2 regions of the Rhodococcus sp. PSi06 genome follow, and region 2 is predicted to be linked to the other one. Evidence: predicted binding sites of a transcription regulator. Region 2 holds the regulator's gene; the other holds the start of a gene.
The links. Region 2 encodes HspR, which represses chaperone genes until heat shock. Its sites were predicted from a motif close to ANNTGAGTNNNNNNNACTCANNT; they were not measured.

Region 1 (9,555 bases), on a different contig from region 2:
CGCTGCCGGTTCTCGAGCAGGTCGCAGCGGGTCTCGACGCGTACATCGCCTACTCCGACGAGCATGCGCACGGCCTGCGGGCCGTCAACCGGGGAGCGTTGCTCGGCGACCCTCGCATCAACGACATCCTGACGCGAGAGTTCGCCGTTCAGCAGGAGCGGATCCTCGCCGCGCTACCTGCGGCGTACGCGGAAGACGAGTTGACTCGAACCGCGTTGCACGGCTGGATCGCATTCGTGCGAGCGGTATGTCTGGACTGGGTGGAGCGGAGAACGCTGGACCGCGAGCAGGTTCGCGACGTGTGTCTACGCGCGCTCTCGGGGCTTCTCGAGGTGTGAGCTGCGGGTCTATCGTCGAGGTATGTGCCGAAACATCACCACCTTGCGCGGGTTGGAACCGCACGCGACCGACGACGAGATCGAAGCAGCCGCGCGGCAGTACGTCCGCAAGATTAGTGGAGTTCAGAAAACGTCCGACGCCACCCGCGACGCCTTCGAGCTGGCCGTTGCCGAGGTGACCGCGACGACGCATCGGCTCCTGGATGCACTCCCGGAGCGGCGTCAGCCCCCTCCCACGGTGCCGCCGCTGCGGCGTCCGGAGGTGCAGGCCCGAATTGCCGCCAAGGCCGGCGGGTCCTAGCGCGGTCGGCAGGTTTCTCCAGGGCCGATGCCGATCGAACGGATGGTTTCGAGCAGATTCGTCGCGAGATCGGCACCTCGGTGGCACACTGGTTTGCCTGGCGGAGGGGGTGGAGATGGCGGATCGTCGACGACGAACGTTCGATTCACGAGACGGTGACGCGGAGGTGGTCGAGCCACTGCTGCGTGCGGTGCTGTCCTACGCCCCGCGAGACGAGTCGCCCACACCGCACCCTTCGGAGGGGATCACCCTTCGAGCCGAGAACGGCTCCGGCTGTATCCGGCTCGAACTGGCCATTGCCGGCGATCTCGGTACGGGAATCCCCGGGCCCTTCGGATCCAGGTTCTACGAGTGTGGATCCTACGAAGTGATTGTGCCGCAGCGAGATCCGCACGACGGCGCGCTCTTGATGATCCACCTTCTCGCTCCGCAGGCACCGCACAGATTCGCGTTCGCGACGACGATGCCGCCCCAGTGGAGCTTGCAACTCGAACACGACGGCTCGGTGTCGGTACTGGACGAATCCGGCGATGCCGTGATCTTCATCGGTCGCCCATGGGCTTTCGACGGCGATCTGCAGCCGGTGCACGTGTATTACACCATCGAGAACGGTCTGCTGGTTCAGAACGTCGCGGCGACCGCCGATACCGGGTATCCCATCCTGATCGACCCCGATCCCGATGCCATCATCACCGGCGACGGCCGGCTCGTCACCGAGGCCTGGACTCCGCGGCTGGTGGCAGGCGGGATCGTCGAGGACGCGCCGCCGAAATCGCTGTCCAGCTGAAAGGTGGTGCAGCGCAGTCAGAACGGATCGTGCTGAATGTGCTCCATCGGAGTGCCGACCCTGCGCAATGCGTACAGGGTGGTGCGGACCATCGACGGCGACCCGCAGATCTGAATCTGTCGATCGGCCCACGAGCCGAACTGGGTGACCACCTTGCCCACCGCACCGTGCAGGCGGTGATGCATTCCCCACGGTAGTTCGCGAGGCCGGCCCGAGTACCACCACGGATCCTCGAGCTCCTCGGTCACCGGCACCACCGTCAGCCACGGGTTGGACAGCGACAACTGCCACAGAGTATCCAGGTCGTACAGATCGCACGGGTACGTACCGCTGACGAACAGGTGCACTCGCGGATTGTTGCTTCGCTGAGCCATTTCCATCACCTGCGCGCGCAACGGTGCCAGCCCGGTGCCCCCGGCGATCATCAACACGTCCTCGCGAACGGCCCGATCGACGTGCATGCCGCCCAGCGGCGGACTGATCAGCCAACGATCGCCCACGGCCGTTTCGGTGACCATTGCCGGCGATACCCAGCCACCGGACACGCGTCGAACATGGAACTCGATCTCGCCGTACGGGTTGCTCGGAATGGCCGGCGACAGATAGCGCCACAGCTTGGGTCGCTGCGGGATCTGCACGCTGACGTACTGCCCGGGGAAGTACGGGATCTCGCCGTCGGTCTTCAATCGCACCACCGCGAGGTCGTCGAGGAGCCGTTGGTGTTCGACGACGGTGGCACTCCAGTAGGGCGGTAGTTCGTCGTCGTCCGCGGCGGCGGCCATCGCGTTGCTCACCACGGTCAGAGCGTCGTGCCAGGCCGTCTCGACCTCGTCGGTCCACATCTCGGTGCTCGCGAACGTACGGAACGCGCTGATCAACGCCGAGCTGCCCGCGCGGAAGTGCGCGCCGGAGATGCCGTGCTTGCGATGGTCTCGGCCCAGTTGCTGGAGAAACGGTTCGACGCGGCTGTCGTCGTCGAGGTGCTCGAAGATGTAGCCGAGGGCCAGGACGAAGTGTTCGCGGAGCGCGTCCATCGAAGCGGGAAACAGAGATCGAAAGTCGGGATACTCGGCGAAGAGGTGGGCGTAGAAGGACCTCGAGAGGCGCGCTGGGCCGTCCGGAGATGCGACAACCGACTTGAAGCCGGTACGAACCACGGAGATCGTCCGAGCATCGAGCATCGAAAAACCTCCACCCCACCGATTCGCCATCGGATTCGCCACCGATGACACAGCCCACTGTCGACGGACACCAAGGTAGACCGATCGAGTCGAACGCGCACAAGAAAACCAAGGTTGAGCGGAACAGACTCAACTTGTCTATGGTTGTACCCATCGACACGCAAGAACCGATCCGAGAAAGAAGGTGACCGGTGGACAGTTTCACTCCCACCACGAAGTCGCAGGCAGCGCTGTCCGCTGCCCTGCAGGCCGCATCCGCGGCCGGCAACCCGGACATTCGTCCGGCACATTTGTTGGTGGCGTTGCTCGATCAGACCGACGGCATCGCCACACCATTGCTGAAGGCCGTCGGCGTCGATCCCGCAACGGTGCGTCGAGAAGCGCAGAACCTCGTCGATCGGCTGCCCTCGGCATCCGGTTCGACCACCACTCCGCAACTCGGCCGTGAAACCCTCGCCGCGATCACCGCAGCGCAACACCTGGCCACCGAACTCGACGACGAGTTCGTCTCCACCGAGCACCTCATGGTGGGCCTTGCGACAGGCAACGACGACGTCGCCAAGCTCCTCTCCGGCCATGGTGCCGGAGCGAACGAGTTGCGCGACGCCTTCCAAGCCGTCCGCGGCAGCGCCCGTGTAACCAGTGCCGATCCGGAGAACACCTACCAGGCGCTCGAGAAGTACAGCACCGACCTGACCGCACTGGCCCGAGAAGGCAAGCTCGACCCCGTGATCGGTCGCGACACCGAAATCAGGCGTGTCGTGCAGGTCCTGTCTCGGCGTACCAAGAACAACCCGGTGCTCATCGGCGAACCCGGCGTCGGCAAGACAGCCATCGTCGAAGGGCTTGCCCAGCGGGTCGTCGCCGGGGACGTTCCCGAAAGCTTGCGCGGCAAGACCGTCGTTTCGCTCGACCTCGGTTCGATGGTCGCCGGCGCGAAGTTCCGCGGTGAGTTCGAGGAGCGGCTCAAGGCCGTGCTCGACGACATCAAGAATTCCGCAGGCCAGGTCATCACCTTCATCGACGAACTGCACACCATCGTCGGAGCCGGCGCGACCGGGGAATCCGCGATGGACGCGGGCAACATGATCAAGCCGATGCTCGCCCGCGGTGAACTGCGGCTCGTCGGTGCAACGACCCTCGAGGAGTACCGCAAGTACATCGAGAAGGATGCCGCCCTCGAACGCCGCTTCCAACAGGTCTACGTCGGTGAACCCTCGGTAGAAGACACCGTCGGCATCCTGCGCGGACTCAAGGAACGCTACGAGGTGCACCACGGCGTCCGGATCACGGACTCCGCGCTGGTCGCCGCGGCCACCCTGAGCGACCGATACATCACCGCTCGGTTCCTACCCGACAAGGCCATCGACCTCGTCGACGAAGCCGCGTCGCGTCTGCGCATGGAAATCGACTCGCGGCCCGTCGAAATCGACGAGGTGGAACGCGCAGTGCGTCGCCTCGAGATCGAGGAGATGGCACTGGCCAAGGAGACCGACGACGCGTCGAAGTCTCGCCTGGACAAGCTGCGCCAGGAACTCGCCGACCTGCAGGAGAAGTTGGCCGAGCTCAGCACGCGGTGGCAGAACGAGAAGAACGCAATCGACTCGGTGCGGTCGCTGAAGGAGGAGCTCGAGAACCTGCGAGGAGAATCCGATCGCGCCGAACGCGACGGCGATCTCGGCAAAGCCGCCGAGCTTCGGTACGGACGCATCCCGACGCTCGAGAAGGAGCTCGCGGCCAAGACCGAGGACTCGCCTGCTCAGGGCGACGTGATGCTCAAGGAGGAGGTGGGCCCGGACGACGTCGCCGATGTCGTGGCGGCCTGGACCGGAATCCCTGCCGGCCGGATGCTCGAAGGTGAAACCGCCAAGCTGCTCCGCATGGAGGACGAGCTCGGCAAGAGAGTCGTCGGGCAGAAGGACGCGGTGCAAGCGGTGTCCGACGCCGTCCGACGCTCCCGCGCCGGTGTGGCCGACCCCAACCGTCCGACGGGATCGTTCCTGTTCCTGGGCCCTACCGGTGTCGGTAAGACCGAGCTCGCGAAAGCGTTGGCGGAGTTCCTCTTCGACGACGAACGCGCGATGGTCCGGATCGACATGAGCGAGTACAGCGAAAAGCACGCCGTTGCTCGGCTCGTCGGCGCACCTCCCGGCTACGTGGGCTACGAGGCCGGTGGGCAGCTGACCGAGGCGGTGCGCAGGCGCCCGTACACCGTGGTGCTGTTCGACGAGGTGGAGAAGGCGCACCCCGACGTGTTCGACATCCTGCTCGCCGTGCTGGACGAAGGCCGCCTCACCGACGGCCAGGGCCGGACCGTCGACTTCCGCAACACGATCCTGATCCTCACCTCGAATCTGGGGGCCGGCGGTAACAAGGATCAGGTCATGGACGCGGTGCGACGCTCGTTCAAGCCGGAGTTCGTCAACCGCCTCGACGACGTCGTGGTGTTCGACGCCTTGTCCGAGGACCAGCTCGAATCGATCGTCGACATCCAGCTGGGCTTCCTCACCAAGCGTCTCGCCGCGCGACGGTTGACGCTGGAGGTGTCGTCGCCGGCGAAGATGTGGCTCGCCGCACGCGGCTACGACCCGCTCTACGGTGCCCGGCCACTGCGTCGACTGATTCAGCAAGCCATCGGCGATCAACTGGCGAAACTGCTGCTCGCCGGAGACGTACAGGACGGCGACGTGGTGTCGGTCAACGCAAGCCCCGATGGTGAACGCCTGATCCTGGGTTAGCAACAAGTCACAACGGGCCCGCGCGAGCGGGCCCGTTGTGCGCTGCACTCTCGCAATTGGATCGTTCCGCGGGCTCCACTCGCGCCACCTGGGGATTCTTCGGGTAGGTACCCTCGTGGCATGACGAATCCGGACGACCCGCGAGCACCCCGAGATCGCGGGCAGGACGCGGCGCAGCAGCCGGACTCGACCCAGCCGACTCAGGACTACGGACACCCAGGTGCCCAGCACTACCCGGATACCCAGCAATATCCGGATGCCCAGCAGTACCCGGATGCCCAGCCGACGGAGGCTTATCCGACGCACGCATACCCGAATCCGCAGGCCTATCCGCCGGGTGAACAGCCGAATCGGGCGTATCCGAATCCGGATCCACAGGCCTATCCGCCGGGCTACCAGCCGACGCAGGCATTTCCACCGTTCGACCCGCAGGACCAGGCGGCTGCCAACCAGGCCTACGGGCAGACGCAGCAGTACGGGCACACGCAGCAATACGGGCAGACGCAGCAGTTCGGACACACCCAGCAGTTCGGACACACCCAGCAGTTCGATCAACCGCAACAGTTCGGGGGTACGCCGCCGCCGGAGGAGCCGTTCGCCACCGACTCGGGCAGTAAGAGTCCGCGTCCCTGGTTTCTGGTGTTGCTCTGGTTCGTGGTGTTGGCCGTGGTCGTCGCCGCGGGAATCGCTTTTCTGGGCGGACGGTCCGATGAACCCGCTACCGCAACTGCTCCGTCGACGTCCGTGCGGCCCTCGCCGTCGAGTGCGCCGACGACCACTCCGCGCCCCACCGAATCGGGTGCGACGACCACGCCGGGACTCGTCCCGGGTGGCATTCCCGAGATCCTCGGTCAGCTCGGTTCCTCCGTGGGAACGATCAAGGCCAACGACGGTTCGAGTCTGACGCTCGACGGCATCGACGGTGCTCCGATCACGGTGCAGACGACGCCGCAGACCCAGATAATTTCACTGTCCGGTGCAGACCTGGCGTCGTTGCCGGTCGGTGCGTTCGTCGTGGTGCAGGGAGAGGCCGTCGAGGACGGAACGATTCGCGCGAACGTCATCATCGAGACTCCGAATCTCGGCGGATAACAAGGCGCGTTGTCGTAGGGATCGTTCACAGTGCCCGGTGGTGTTGGGCAGTGACGGCGTGGATGTCGATTAAGGTGGTTCGCGATGACGGCAATGTGGTTCGGCCTGGCGGCGATTGCACTGATAGGTGCAGTGGCCCTGCTCTACATCGACAGGTCCAAGCGAGATCGGTCCGGGCGGCTGCGGCAGATGTGGGCCAAGGCGCAGGGATACGACTATCGACCGCACGATCGAGAATTGGTCACCCGGTTCACTCGTGCGGCGTTGTCCAAGCCGGAATTCGACGTTGCTCTCGGCGTGGTGACCGGTATTCGACGGGGTGAAGAGTTCGTGCTCTTCGACGTCGAGGAGACGGCCACCATCGTCGCCGTGCAGCGCTCCGTCGGTTCCGATGTCGACATAGATCTGCGGCCCCGCTCGACGCCACCGCCCCGCGACGAGGACATGGAACTGCTCGGGTCCATCGGCCCGCGGGTGGTGTTCGCGACCGACGTCGACATCGCTCGTCGAGTCTGCGACCAGCGAATGGCTGCCTTCACGGAATCGATACCCGAAAACCTGCAGCTGTTGTGGAGCGAGAAGGACTGGACGCTCGGATCGTTGCCCCTGACCAGCTCGGGACGCGATTGGGACGCCGCGATCGACGCAGTGGCGCGACTGTCCGGCATGTTGCACGTACTGCCACCCGTACGCGGTAGCGCGGTCTACGGTGCCCGCGCAGGCGAGCCGGGCCGCGATCGAGGCGATCCGGGCAGGCCGCTGGTGCAGGAGGTGCGTCCCCAGCCCGTCCGCGGCGCGCAACCGCCGCAGGCAGAGGCGCGAGAGGCGCGGATGCCCGAGTCGCAGGGGCGACCTCAGGTGGTTCGCCCTCGAGCCGCTCGCCCCCAGGCAGCACGTCCTCAGGAACCCCGTCCGCAGGAGTCCCGAGACCACGAGTCGCGTCCGCAGGAACCGGGTGGTCGTCCTGGCCCACCCAGGCCCGATGCGGCGGGCCCACAGGCCGTCCGTTCGGCGAATCCGTCGCGGCCGGTACCTCGTCCGCCCGCGTCGCGTCCGGTCCCGTTCGATGCGGAGCGTCGGCGCGATCAGTCCTGATTTCTTTCGGGCGTGTTTACGGGCTCGGGAGCGCGGACGGGGCTAGATTCGTACCTCGTGACGGTTTTCATGGTTGTAGCCATCGTCGTTGTCCTGGTCCTGCTGATGGTCGGTTACGTCGTCGCCACGGTGCGTCGGCTCGGTCGGTACAGCGAGCAGGCCGAGCAGAGCTTGCGCCTCGTCGACGTGGAGCTCGAGCGGCGGCACCAGCAGTTGGTCCCGTTTCTCGCTGCCGCAGAAGCATCCGGACTGTCCGCAGAAGTGGTTCGCCAGCTCGGTGGTGCACGCTCCTGGTCCAGGGCCGTGCGCGAGCGCGGCCTGGGGCTGCCGGCACAGGCCGCCGCCGAGAATGCCCTCTCTGCCGCATTCCATGCCGTCGTCGCCGAGGCCGATGCAGGCCGAAATGTGCTGGGCAACTGGGCGTTCCAAGGACCGGCCGGGGAACTGGCGGTCACCGAGCGTCGCATCGCGGGCGCCGTGCGGGTGTACAACGACACCGCCTACCGGCTGTCCCAGGCGATCGGCTCCTTCCCTTCCTCCATCGTTGCCAAGTCTCGTTCGGTGAACGCGGCGGAACCGTTCGTGGAGACGCGAGACGTGCTCGACGAGCAGTCATCGGCCCAGGTCGCTGCGTAGACGCCGTGCCGCGGCAGCGACGAGCCGCCAAGGACAGACCGATGTGCTGTGGGTAAGTTCGTAGCGACCTTCGAAGATTCACGGTGCGACGAGAGGAACCCCGACATGGCCGACAGTGCCGCGAATTCGGACCGGCAGGAACTGGCCGACCTGGTGAAAGAGCTTGCCGTCGTGCACGGGAAGGTCACCTTGTCTTCCGGTAAGGAAGCCGACTACTACGTGGATCTGCGGCGCGCGACGCTGCATCATCGGGCGGGCGCGTTGATCGGCAAGCTGATGCGAGACCTGGTCTCCGATTGGGATTTCGTGTCTGTCGGCGGGTTGACCATGGGCGCAGACCCGGTCGCGATGTCGATCATGCATGCCGAGGGTCGTCCGATCGACGCGTTCGTAGTGCGCAAGGCAGCGAAGGCGCACGGTATGCAGCGTCAGATCGAGGGGCCGGACATCGTCGGCAAACGTGTTCTGGTGGTGGAAGATACGACGACGACCGGCAATTCGCCGCTCACCGCAGTCGCAGCTCTGCGAGACGCCGGAGCGACGGTCGTCGGAGTGGCCACGGTGGTGGACCGGGCGACCGGGGCGGACGAGGTCATCGCCGCCGAGGGGCTCGAATATCGATCCCTGCTCGGCTTGGCGGACCTCGGCCTGTAGACCGCGGCAGTGCGGCCGAATACCCGAAGGCACTCGGCCGCACCAAAGACGTCGGATCCGATGATCGAGGACTGTCAGGCGCGATTCAGGCGACCTCGACCTCGTGCATGTCCATGACGAATCCCGCTCCCGCAAAGTTGGCCATGTCTTCACCGCCGGCCTTGCCTTCGGGTGACCCTAGTGCTGCGAGTGCTTCGTCCTTCGACGGGAAATTCAAGTTCCCCACGACGAAGTGGGCGGGCACGGAACCGTCGAGAGTTTCGGAGACACCCCACTCGAACGAACTGATCCCAGGCATTGTCGCAGTCAACGGTGCGTGAACGCTCCGATAATGTGCGAGAAAGGCCTCGGGGTCTTCGGGGTGGTTGTACGCGATAGTGATGCGAAACATGCGTCGAACTCCTAGGTCGCGGTGATGAAGCCGGAGTAATTGTTGGCGGCAACTTTGTCGCAGGTCTCGCGGAAGACATTCAGTCCGCCGACGTACGACATGATCACGCGAGGCTTTCCCGGAATGTTGGCTCCCGTGTACCAGGAGTTGCCCTCCGGGTAGAGCGTCATGTCGGCCAACTCGACCGCGCGGGCCGTCCACTCCTTCGCAGCCGTCTCGTCGGCCTCGAAAGTCTTGGCACCGACCGATTCCAGGTGTGCGACGGCGTCCGCGGTCCACTCGACGTGCTGCTCGATAGCGCAGACCATGTTGGTCAGTACGTTCGGGCTCCCCGGTCCGGTG
Region 2 (9,555 bases):
AAGCTACGAGAGTACAAGCAGATCTCGAAGTCGCTGCGCCAGAAGTACGCAGCCGAACGCACCGCGAGGTAGGTCAGCTCTCGTCGAACAGTGAGGGGCTCTCGCCCTCTGCCTCGGCCTGAGGGCTCGAACCCCCGCTGTTCGACGCCTTGCGCACCACCTCGACCGTGGTGGTGCGGACCGACAGCCGATGCCCGTCGTGGTGCTCGAGCAACGCCAAGCCCTGACGAATCTCGAGCACCTTCCACGGGCCGGCATGCCCGGACGCCTGAACCAGGTCGCCTGGTGCGATCTCGGAAGCCACTGTTGTTCTCCATTCAGCGAGCGAGCGGGTTCGAGCAAGTCTGTGACACACACCCTATCGGGCACGGCCCGACGTGCTGTCACTTGCTCGTCGAACAAGTTAGGAGTAGTCATGTAACAGTTGTAGATATACAAGCAATAGTGCGGAGGGGTCCATGACCGAGCTGACTCGGCGACACCGGTATCTCGTTCTCGGCATCTGCTGTCTGAGTCTGTTTCTGGTCAGTACCGACAACACGATCGTCAACGTGGCGCTGCCGTCGATGCGCACCGACCTGAACGCGTCGGTATCAGGTCTGCAGTGGATCATCGACGCATACACGCTGGTCGTGGCATCTCTGCTGATGCTCGGCGGCTCGATGGCCGACAAGTACGGCCGCAAACGGTTCTTCCTCATCGGCACCGGAACCTTTGTGCTCGGGTCCCTGTTGTGCAGCCTCGCACCGTCGCTGGGCTGGCTCGTCGCGTTCCGCATGCTGCAGGCCGTCGGCGGCTCGATGATGAACCCCGTCGCCATGTCGATCATCACCAACACCTTCACCGACCCGAAAGAACGTGCCGGAGCCATCGGCATGTGGGGTGCCGTCGTCGGAATTTCGATGTCGGCAGGCCCTGCCCTCGGCGGCGTTCTCGTCACCGGTGCCGGGTGGCAATCCATCTTCTGGATCAACGTCCCGGTAGGGGTCTTCGCCTTGGCGATGACGCTGAAGTTCGTTCCCGAATCCAAAGCCGAACATGCGAGAAAGTTCGATCCGGCCGGTCAATTCCTCATCTTCGCGTTCCTCGCGTCGCTGGTGTTCACCATCATCGAAGGTCCCGCGAAGGGATGGGGATCGCCGCTGATCGTCCTCACCGGTGCCGTGGCATTCGGTTCCCTCGTCGGCCTGCTGGTGGTCGAATCGCGCATCGAGGAACCGTTGATCCAGCTGAAGTTCTTCCGCAGCGCACCGTTCAGCGGAGCCACGGTGATCGCCGTGTGCGCCTTCGCTTCCCTCGGCGGCTTCCTGTTCCTCAACACCCTCTACCTGCAGGATGTGCGGGGCTACTCACCGCTACATGCCGGTCTCTACACTCTGCCGATGGCCCTGATGACGCTGATCTTCGCGCCGGTCTCCGGGCGGCTCGTCGGCACCCTGGGTGCGCGCATTCCGCTGCTCGTCGCGGGAATCGGGTTCGTGACCTCGGCGCTGATGCTCACCCGCCTGACTCCGACGACGTCGTTCGCGTGGCTGGCAGCCGCGTACGTGATCTTCGGAATCTCCTTCGGCATGGTGAACGCCCCGATCACCAATACTGCAGTATCCGGAATGCCGCGCAGCCAAGCCGGAGTAGCGTCCGCCATCGCGTCGACCAGCAGGCAGGTGGGTCAATCGCTCGGTGTGGCCGTCGTCGGGTCGATCGTCACCGCGAGCATCGTCGGTGAGATCTCCGACGGCTTCACCGCTGCCGCAGTGCCCGCGTGGTTCGTCATCGCGGGCGCAGGCGTGGTGGTCACCGTTCTTGCTGTGGTCACCACCGGCCGGTGGGCTCGGGCGACCGCCGATCGAATCGACCAGCCGGTGCTCGTATGACCGCCTCGGAGGCGGCGCTCGTCTGGCGCGAGATGCGCACGCTGATGCTCGAGAAGCACGACACCCGACGGGCCGTCGCCGATGCCACCGGCATGAGCTTCCTGCGGGCGAAGCTGCTCACCAAGCTCCTCGCGGGTGACCGAACAGTGACCGAACTGGCCGACATCCTCGCGTCCGATGCGCCGTACGTGTCGCTCAACGTGCGCGAGCTCGAGAAACGCGAATTGGTGATCCGCACCGAAGACCCCGACGATCGCCGACGCCGCATCATCGGACTCACCGACGCCGGTCGCACGCTCGCCGAGAAAGCCAGGACCATCGCCGACGCCCCGCCGCCGGAATTCACGGCGATCCCTGCGGAGGATCTCGCGCATCTGCGACGGATTCTGCAGCTTCCCTGATCGTTCGACAACGCGCCTCAGCGGCGGATGTCCTCGGGTGGGGTACCGGTCTCGACGAGTGCGCGCACGGTCGCCGCTTCCATACCCGGGGATCCGCACACCAGGATCTGGCGATCCGGGAAGGGCCCCTGGGTGGCGACGACGTCGGCCACACTGCCTTCCCAGCAGTGCTCGGGCTCGAAGAAGGCTGTGGTCGAACCGATTTCGGCGTGTATGCGATCGTTCCATCGATCCGACGCCCACGGCTCGTGCAATTGATCGACGACGGGAACAACGGTCAACCACGGCAGTTCCGAGGCCATCAACCACAGCATGTCCCCGGCATACAGATCACGAGGCGACTTACCGCCGTAGAACAGCGTCACGTTCGGCGGCTGCTCCCAGCGCGTGAGATCCAACAGAATCGCCCGTAGCGGTGCCAAACCGGTGCCGCCCGCGATCATCACGACATCGCGACCGGAATCGTCGACATGCAGACCGCCCTGCGGATCGCTGATCTGCCAGACATCCCCTGGCCGAGTTTCGTTGACTATCCCCCCGCTGACCCAGCCCGCCGGCACCGCGCGAACATGGAATTCGAGCTTGCCATCGAGCGAGGGTGGCAGTGCGGGCGAGTAGCGCCGCGTCAGTGCAGCGTTCTGGGGAACCGTGACCGACACCGACTGCCCGGCCCGGAACGGAATCGCGGCGCCCTCGAGCCGAACCACCGCGAGGTCGTTCCGAAGGCGATGGTACTGAACGACTGTCGATTTCCACCCCTGCATGGCGACCAGGATAGGCGTCGGTACGGGGTGTCTCGCAAACGCGCGCGGTTCGCCGATGCCGGTACCGGTGCGCAAACGCGCGCGCCTTTGCTGAACGCTCGCGAAATAGTGAACGAATCCGCGCGCGCCTTTGCTGAACGCTCGCGAAATAGTGAACGAATCCGCGCGCACCTGACAAATGCGCGCGCGTTTGCGAGAAAGTGAGCGGATGACGCGGAGAACGAACCTAGCGCTGGTGCTTCGGCTTCCAGACGACGAGGGCATTGCGCTGAATCGGCACCAGGTCGCGTCGGTAGCTCGCGTGCACGGTAGCCAACTCCTGAGCCATTTCGCTGATGCGAGACTGCAGGGCCTCGACCTGATTCGTGAGCTCGATGATGCGCTTGATTCCGGCGAGGTTGACGCCCTCGTCCTGCGAGAGTCGCTGCACTTCACGAAGCAGAGCGACGTCCCGCGGAGAGTAGCGTCGCCCACCGCCGGTGGTGCGGTGCGGAATGACCAGGCCCAGTCGGTCGTATGTGCGCAGCGTCTGCGCGTGCATACCGGCGAGCTGAGCCGCCACCGAGATCACGAAGATCTGGGCGTCGGGATCAGCTTGTCCGCCTGCCGCTTTCGCAGAGCCGCCCTCGGGAGGCACCGACATCACACACCAGCCCACCCGGCCCGCGGGTCGAATCCGCTGGCCTTCTCGACTTCCAAATAGGTTTTCAGAGCGTCGGTAGCAGCATCGTCGAGTTTCTGAGGGACGGCAACCTTGACGGTCACCATCAGGTCGCCGGGTCCGGACTTCTTCGGAATGCCGCGTCCGCGTACCCGCAGCACCCGGCCGTCGACGGTTCCCGGTGGCACCTTGACGCCGACGCGACCGTCGAGAGTGGGCACCGACAGTGTGGTGCCGAGCACCAGCTCGCCGTAGCTCACCGGAACGGTCACGGTCAGATCGTCGTTGTTGCGACCGAACACCTTGTCGGGCTTGACCCGCACGGTGACGAACAGATCTCCGGACGGTGCTCCGCGTAGCCCGGCCTCGCCTTGACCTGCGAGCCGTACTTTCTGACCGTCGCTGATGCCGGCCGGCACTCGCACGGTGATGGTGCGGGTGCGGTTCTGTACTCCGGTACCACGGCAGTCGACGCACGGGTCGTCGATGATGGATCCGGTGCCGCGGCAGTCGTCGCACGGCTCACTGAAGCCGAACGCACCCTGGTTCCGGTTCACCACACCCTGCCCGTTGCACTTGGGGCACACGCGAGGACTGGTTCCGGGCTTGGCACCGCTGCCGTGACACGTGGTGCACGACGACGGGCTGGTCAAAGGCAGAGGAATCGTGACACCCTGCGCCGCCTCACGGAACTGCAGCGAGGTTTCGGTCTCGACATCTCTGCCGCGTCGGGGACGATTGCTCTGCGTGCGCTGCTGCGCGCCACCGCGGTTGAACAAGCCACCGAACAGGTCGCCGATTCCGCCGTCGCCGCCGCCTTGGCCGAAGATGTCGCCCACATCGAAGGTCTGACCGCCGCCGCCGAATCCGCCTGCGCCGGGCGAGAATCCACCGCCGCCGCGGCTTCCGAACCCACCCGAGGCGAACAGCCGTCGGGCCTCGTCGTACTCCTTGCGCTTGGCTGGGTCGGCCAGAACGGCGTGGGCCTCACTGACCGCCTTGAACCGGTTCTCGGCCGCGGCGTTACCGGGATTGGCATCGGGATGGTTGTCCCGCGCCAACTTTCGATACGCCTTCTTGATTTCTTCTGCAGATGCGCTGGAAGAAACGCCCAGCTCCTTGTAGAAGTCCTTCTCGATCCACTCCCGCTGGCTCACCGGGCGTTTCCTCCTCTCGCGCTATCTCTGTTTACTGCTCGTCGGACGCAGGTGCGTCCGATTTCTGTGTTGCCGTGTTCTCGCCAGCACTGTCGACCACGCCGACCATCGCGGTACGCAGCACACGCTCGCCGAGCTTGTAGCCCGGACGCATCAGCGTGCCGACGACCGGATTGCTGCCGTCGCCCTCATGGGAGACGGCCTCGTGAATGGCCGGGTCGAAGGCGTCGCCCTCGGCTCCGAAGGTGCTCAGACCGATGTTCGAGAACACCCCCGCCAGCTTGTCGGCCACGGACTTGAGCGGTCCGGTTTCGAGATCGCCGTGCTGGCGAGCCCGCTCCAGATCGTCCAGGACGGGGAGCAGCTGGGAGACGACGGACGCCTTCGCATTCTCCGCTCCCGTCTGCTTTTCCCGATCCGTGCGGCGACGGTAGTTGGCGTACTCCGCCGACACGCGCTGCAGATCTGCGGTGAGTTCTGCAACCTGCGTGTCGCGCGGATCTTCCACTACCTCGGCATCGACGGTCCCTTCGTCCACCGAGCCGGGCTGGGGCGCAGTGCCGGTGCCCGCGAGGGGCTCCGGAACTGCGTCACCTTCCCGTACTTCACCGGTCTCGGGATCGATCTTTCGCTTGTCCACGAAAGTGACCGGTTCCTGCTCGGTGTTCTCCGACGTCACTTCTTGTCCGTGTCGTCGGCGGGCTCGTCGACAACCTCTGCGTCGACAACACCGTCGTCAGCGGCCTGCGCGCCACCCTCTGCGCCGCCCTGCTCCTTGGCCTGAGCCTCGTAGATGGCGGTGCCGAGAGCCTGCGACTCGGTCGAGAGCTTCTCCACGGCGGTCTTGACTGCCGAGATGTCGCTGCCCGCGAGAGCCGTCTTGGCGTCGGCGATGGCGGTTTCGACGCGTCCCTTGAGCTCGGCGTCGACCTTGTCCTCGTTGTCCTTGACGAACTTCTCCGTCTGGTGCACGAGGGACTCGGCCTGGTTGCGGACCTCGGCCTCTTCGCGACGAGCCTTGTCCTCGTCTGCGTGAGCTTCCGCGTCGGCGACCATGCGGTCGATCTCTTCCTTGGACAAGCCGGAGCCGTCCTGGATCTTGATCGTGTTTTCCTTGCCGGTGCCCTTGTCCTTGGCCGTGACGTGCACGATGCCGTTGGCGTCGATGTCGAAGGTGACCTCGATCTGCGGGACGCCGCGAGGGGCCGGGGGCAGCTCGGTCAGCTCGAACGAACCGAGGAGCTTGTTGTGCGAGGCGATCTCGCGCTCACCCTGGAAGACCTGGATCTGCACCGAGGGCTGATTGTCGTCAGCGGTGGTGAAGGTCTCGGAACGCTTCGTCGGGATGGTGGTGTTGCGCTCGATGAGCTTGGTCATGACGCCACCCTTGGTCTCGATACCGAGGGACAGCGGCGTGACGTCGAGGAGCAGAACGTCCTTGACCTCACCCTTGAGCACACCGGCCTGCAGTGCAGCACCGACGGCCACGACCTCGTCCGGGTTGACGCCCTTGTTGGGCTCGCGTCCACCGGAGAGCTCCTTGACCAGCTCGGAGACTGCGGGCATACGGGTCGATCCACCGACGAGCACGACGTGGTCGATGTCCTTGACGGCGATGCCGGAGTCCTTGACCACTGCCTGGAACGGCGCACGGGTGCGGTCGAGCAGGTCGGAGGTGATCTTCTGGAACTCCGAGCGGCTGAGCTGCTCGTCGAGGAAGAGCGGGTTCTTGTCCGCGTCGACCGTGATGTACGGGAGGTTGATCGAGGTGCTCTGCCCGGAGGAGAGCTCGATCTTCGCCTTCTCGGCGGCCTCGCGCAGACGCTGCAGCGCCATCTTGTCCTTGGTCAGATCGATGCCGTTCTGAGCCTTGAACTTGTCGACGAGCCAGGTCACGATGCGCTCGTCCCAGTCGTCGCCGCCGAGGTGGTTGTCGCCGGACGTCGCACGAACCTCGACGACGCCGTCGCCGATTTCCAGCAGCGAGACGTCGAACGTGCCGCCACCGAGGTCGAACACGAGAATGGTCTGCTCGCTGTCGCCCTTGTCCAGGCCGTATGCGAGAGCTGCCGCGGTGGGCTCGTTGACGATGCGCAGCACGTTGAGGCCGGCGATCTGGCCGGCTTCCTTCGTGGCCTGACGCTGTGCGTCCTCGAAGTACGCGGGAACGGTGATGACCGCGTCGGTGATTTCCTCACCCAGGTAGGCCTCGGCGTCGCGCTTGAGCTTCTGCAGCGTGCGCGCGGAGATTTCCTGAGGGGTGTACTTCTTGTCGTCGATCTCGACGGTCCAGTCCGTGCCGACGTGGCGCTTCACGGAACGAATCGTGCGATCGACGTTGGTGACCGCCTGGTTCTTCGCGGGCTGGCCGACCAGCACTTCACCGTTCTTGGCGAAAGCGACGATCGACGGGGTGGTGCGTGATCCCTCGGAGTTGGCGACGACAACCGGTTCGCCGCCCTCGAGGACGGACACGACCGAGTTGGTGGTCCCGAGGTCGATACCGACCGCACGAGCCATAATGTTTCCTCCTGTTATTGCGTGGATTCAGTCCCTGGGTGAGCGAACTCCGCTCAAGTTTGCACAACGGGATCTTCTCCGTCAACTTCCAACTTGAGCCTCATCCACTCAAGGCTGCTGACCTGCACAACGGAGGGTGTGGCTGATTTGTTCCCGGGAGCGACTGCGCCCCCCCTTCACAGCAGTACGCCGCGACGATCACGGGGATCGTCGCGGCGCAGCGGGAGGGAAGTCGAGACCCGGAACTACTTTGCAGGCTCCTCATCAGGCTCGGGGATGCAGTTCACGCTGAGCAGTCCGGCGGTGATGTTGTTCATGAAGTCGGCGTCGAGCGCGCTGGCGAAGGCCGCGGCACCGGCGGGACGAGCGACCCATTCCCGGTCGGCGGACGGCACGGTGTACGTCGCCGCATCGCCTGCCTTGATGGTCTTCTCGTTGTTCTGGCCCTGGACGCCCGGCAGTGCGCCGTAGTTGACGTTGACGTTCGACGCGTCGTCCTTGCCCTTGTTCGTGACCTTGACCTCCAGCGCGGCGAAGCCGCCATCGGGTGCCTTGTCGGCCTTGGTGTCGCAGACAGCGGCCATGGAGACCACCAGGTCGGGGCTTTCGAGGACTGCGGAGCCCAGAGGCATCGCGGGCGCGGGCTCGGTCGCGGGCTCCTCGGCCGAGGCCATGGGTACGAGGACGACCGCACCGATGCCGGCGGCCAGGGCGGCCGTCGAGGCCAGGATCGATGTGCGGGCAAGACGTCGCATGGACAACTCCTGTAGCTGAGGGGGAATGTGACCCATGGGTCTGATGTGACTCATGGGGCAGTTGGTACTCAACTCACTATGGCCTATCCGAATCAGACATTCCACACCAGGCGGTCTCGATTCGATGACGTTCGCATATCGAAGGAAAACGGCCCGATGAATGACATCGATGTAGTTCGGCGTAGGTTTCACCGGTCCGCGGGGAAGGTTTCACCGTTCGGCGAACAGGGGAACCACAACCCTGCGGATCGGCCGCGCCCTACGTAGGGTTGAGGAAAAGCGAGGCTACGGAGGCACATGGATCCCGAAGTGCAACACGAACCGAGCGAGATCACCTACGACGAGAAGTTCTACCCGGCTCGGCCGAAACCACTTCGTCCCTCGGTGCGCCGCGCCAACCGCAGCAACAGCCCCACTCCCGACAGCGAACCGGTTGCCTCGAACCCGGAATACGTGGACTGGCTCACCGAGCAGTCCATGTTGCGCGACGCCAAGCTGATCGCCGAGCAACTCTCGGGCAAGGGCAGCATGTGGCAGAACCCCTATGCCGATCCAGATCCCCGCGCCGCCGTCGAGCGCGCACCGGTGTGGTTCACCGCGTATCCCATCTCGGTCATCAACGCTCCACAGACGAGCTTCCTGAGCACCCTCGGCGACGAAAAGCTGTGGCAAGCGTTCTCCGAAATCGGCGTCACCGCAGTGCATACCGGACCGGTGAAGGTGGCAGGCGGTATCCACGGTTGGCGGCCGACCCCGTCGGTCGACGGCCACTTCGACCGCATCGGTATGCAGATCGATCCCGCGTTCGGCTCGGAAGAAGAGTTCCGACGGCTCTGCGTGGTGGCCTCGGCGTACGACGGCATCGTCATCGACGACATCGTCCCGGGCCACACCGGCAAGGGTGCCGACTTCCGCCTGGCCGAAATGGCCGTGGCCGACTACCCCGGCATCTATCACATGGTCGAGATCGAACCTCAGGATTGGCATCTGCTGCCGCGAGTGCGCGCAGGTGCCGATTCGCAGAACATCGACGCCGAGGCCGAGGCCAATCTCGCCCGCGCCGGCTACATCATCGGTCAGCTGCAGCGAGTGATCTTCTATGAGCTCGGCGTGAAGGAAACCAACTGGAGCGCAACACCTCCCGTCGTCGGCATCGACGGCGTCGAACGCCGTTGGGTGTACCTGCACTACTTCAAGTCCGGGCAGCCGTCGATCAACTGGCTCGACCCATCCTTCGCCGGCATGCGATTGGTGATCGGCGACGCGTGTCACTCGATCGCGGATCTGGGTGCGGGCGCACTGCGCCTGGACGCCAACGGTTTTCTCGGCGTCGAACGCCGGGTGGAGGGACCGGGTTGGTCCGAGGGTCATCCACTGTCCGAGGCCGCGAACCACCTGATCGCCAGCGTGGTGCGCAAGATGG

Region 1: the regulator HspR is predicted to act here: its motif matches at 2,720-2,742, upstream of clpB (ATP-dependent chaperone ClpB).

The regions. Positions count from the first base shown of each region.
Region 1 is NZ_JBHNYO010000004.1:259,157-268,711, forward strand. Features, by position in the region: gene ACFI9K_RS07815 (TetR/AcrR family transcriptional regulator) at 1-338, shown strand, start outside; gene ACFI9K_RS07820 (DUF2277 domain-containing protein) at 361-639, shown strand; gene ACFI9K_RS07825 (hypothetical protein) at 755-1,426, shown strand; gene ACFI9K_RS07830 (globin domain-containing protein) at 1,444-2,607, opposite strand; gene clpB (ATP-dependent chaperone ClpB) at 2,799-5,345, shown strand; gene ACFI9K_RS07840 (DUF5666 domain-containing protein) at 5,466-6,437, shown strand; gene ACFI9K_RS07845 (hypothetical protein) at 6,522-7,532, shown strand; gene ACFI9K_RS07850 (LemA family protein) at 7,590-8,168, shown strand; gene pyrE (orotate phosphoribosyltransferase) at 8,274-8,822, shown strand; gene ACFI9K_RS07860 (EthD family reductase) at 8,908-9,213, opposite strand; gene ACFI9K_RS07865 (flavin-containing monooxygenase) at 9,225-9,555, opposite strand, start outside.
Region 2 is NZ_JBHNYO010000001.1:105,168-114,722, forward strand. Features, by position in the region: gene rsgA (ribosome small subunit-dependent GTPase A) at 1-72, shown strand, start outside; gene ACFI9K_RS00555 (hypothetical protein) at 74-304, opposite strand; gene ACFI9K_RS00560 (MFS transporter) at 459-1,874, shown strand; gene ACFI9K_RS00565 (MarR family winged helix-turn-helix transcriptional regulator) at 1,871-2,275, shown strand; gene ACFI9K_RS00570 (FAD-binding oxidoreductase) at 2,293-3,039, opposite strand; gene ACFI9K_RS00575 (heat shock protein transcriptional repressor HspR) at 3,266-3,682, opposite strand; gene dnaJ (molecular chaperone DnaJ) at 3,682-4,857, opposite strand; gene grpE (nucleotide exchange factor GrpE) at 4,889-5,536, opposite strand; gene dnaK (molecular chaperone DnaK) at 5,533-7,377, opposite strand; gene ACFI9K_RS00595 (Pro-kumamolisin, activation domain family protein) at 7,623-8,186, opposite strand; gene treS (maltose alpha-D-glucosyltransferase) at 8,430-9,555, shown strand, end outside.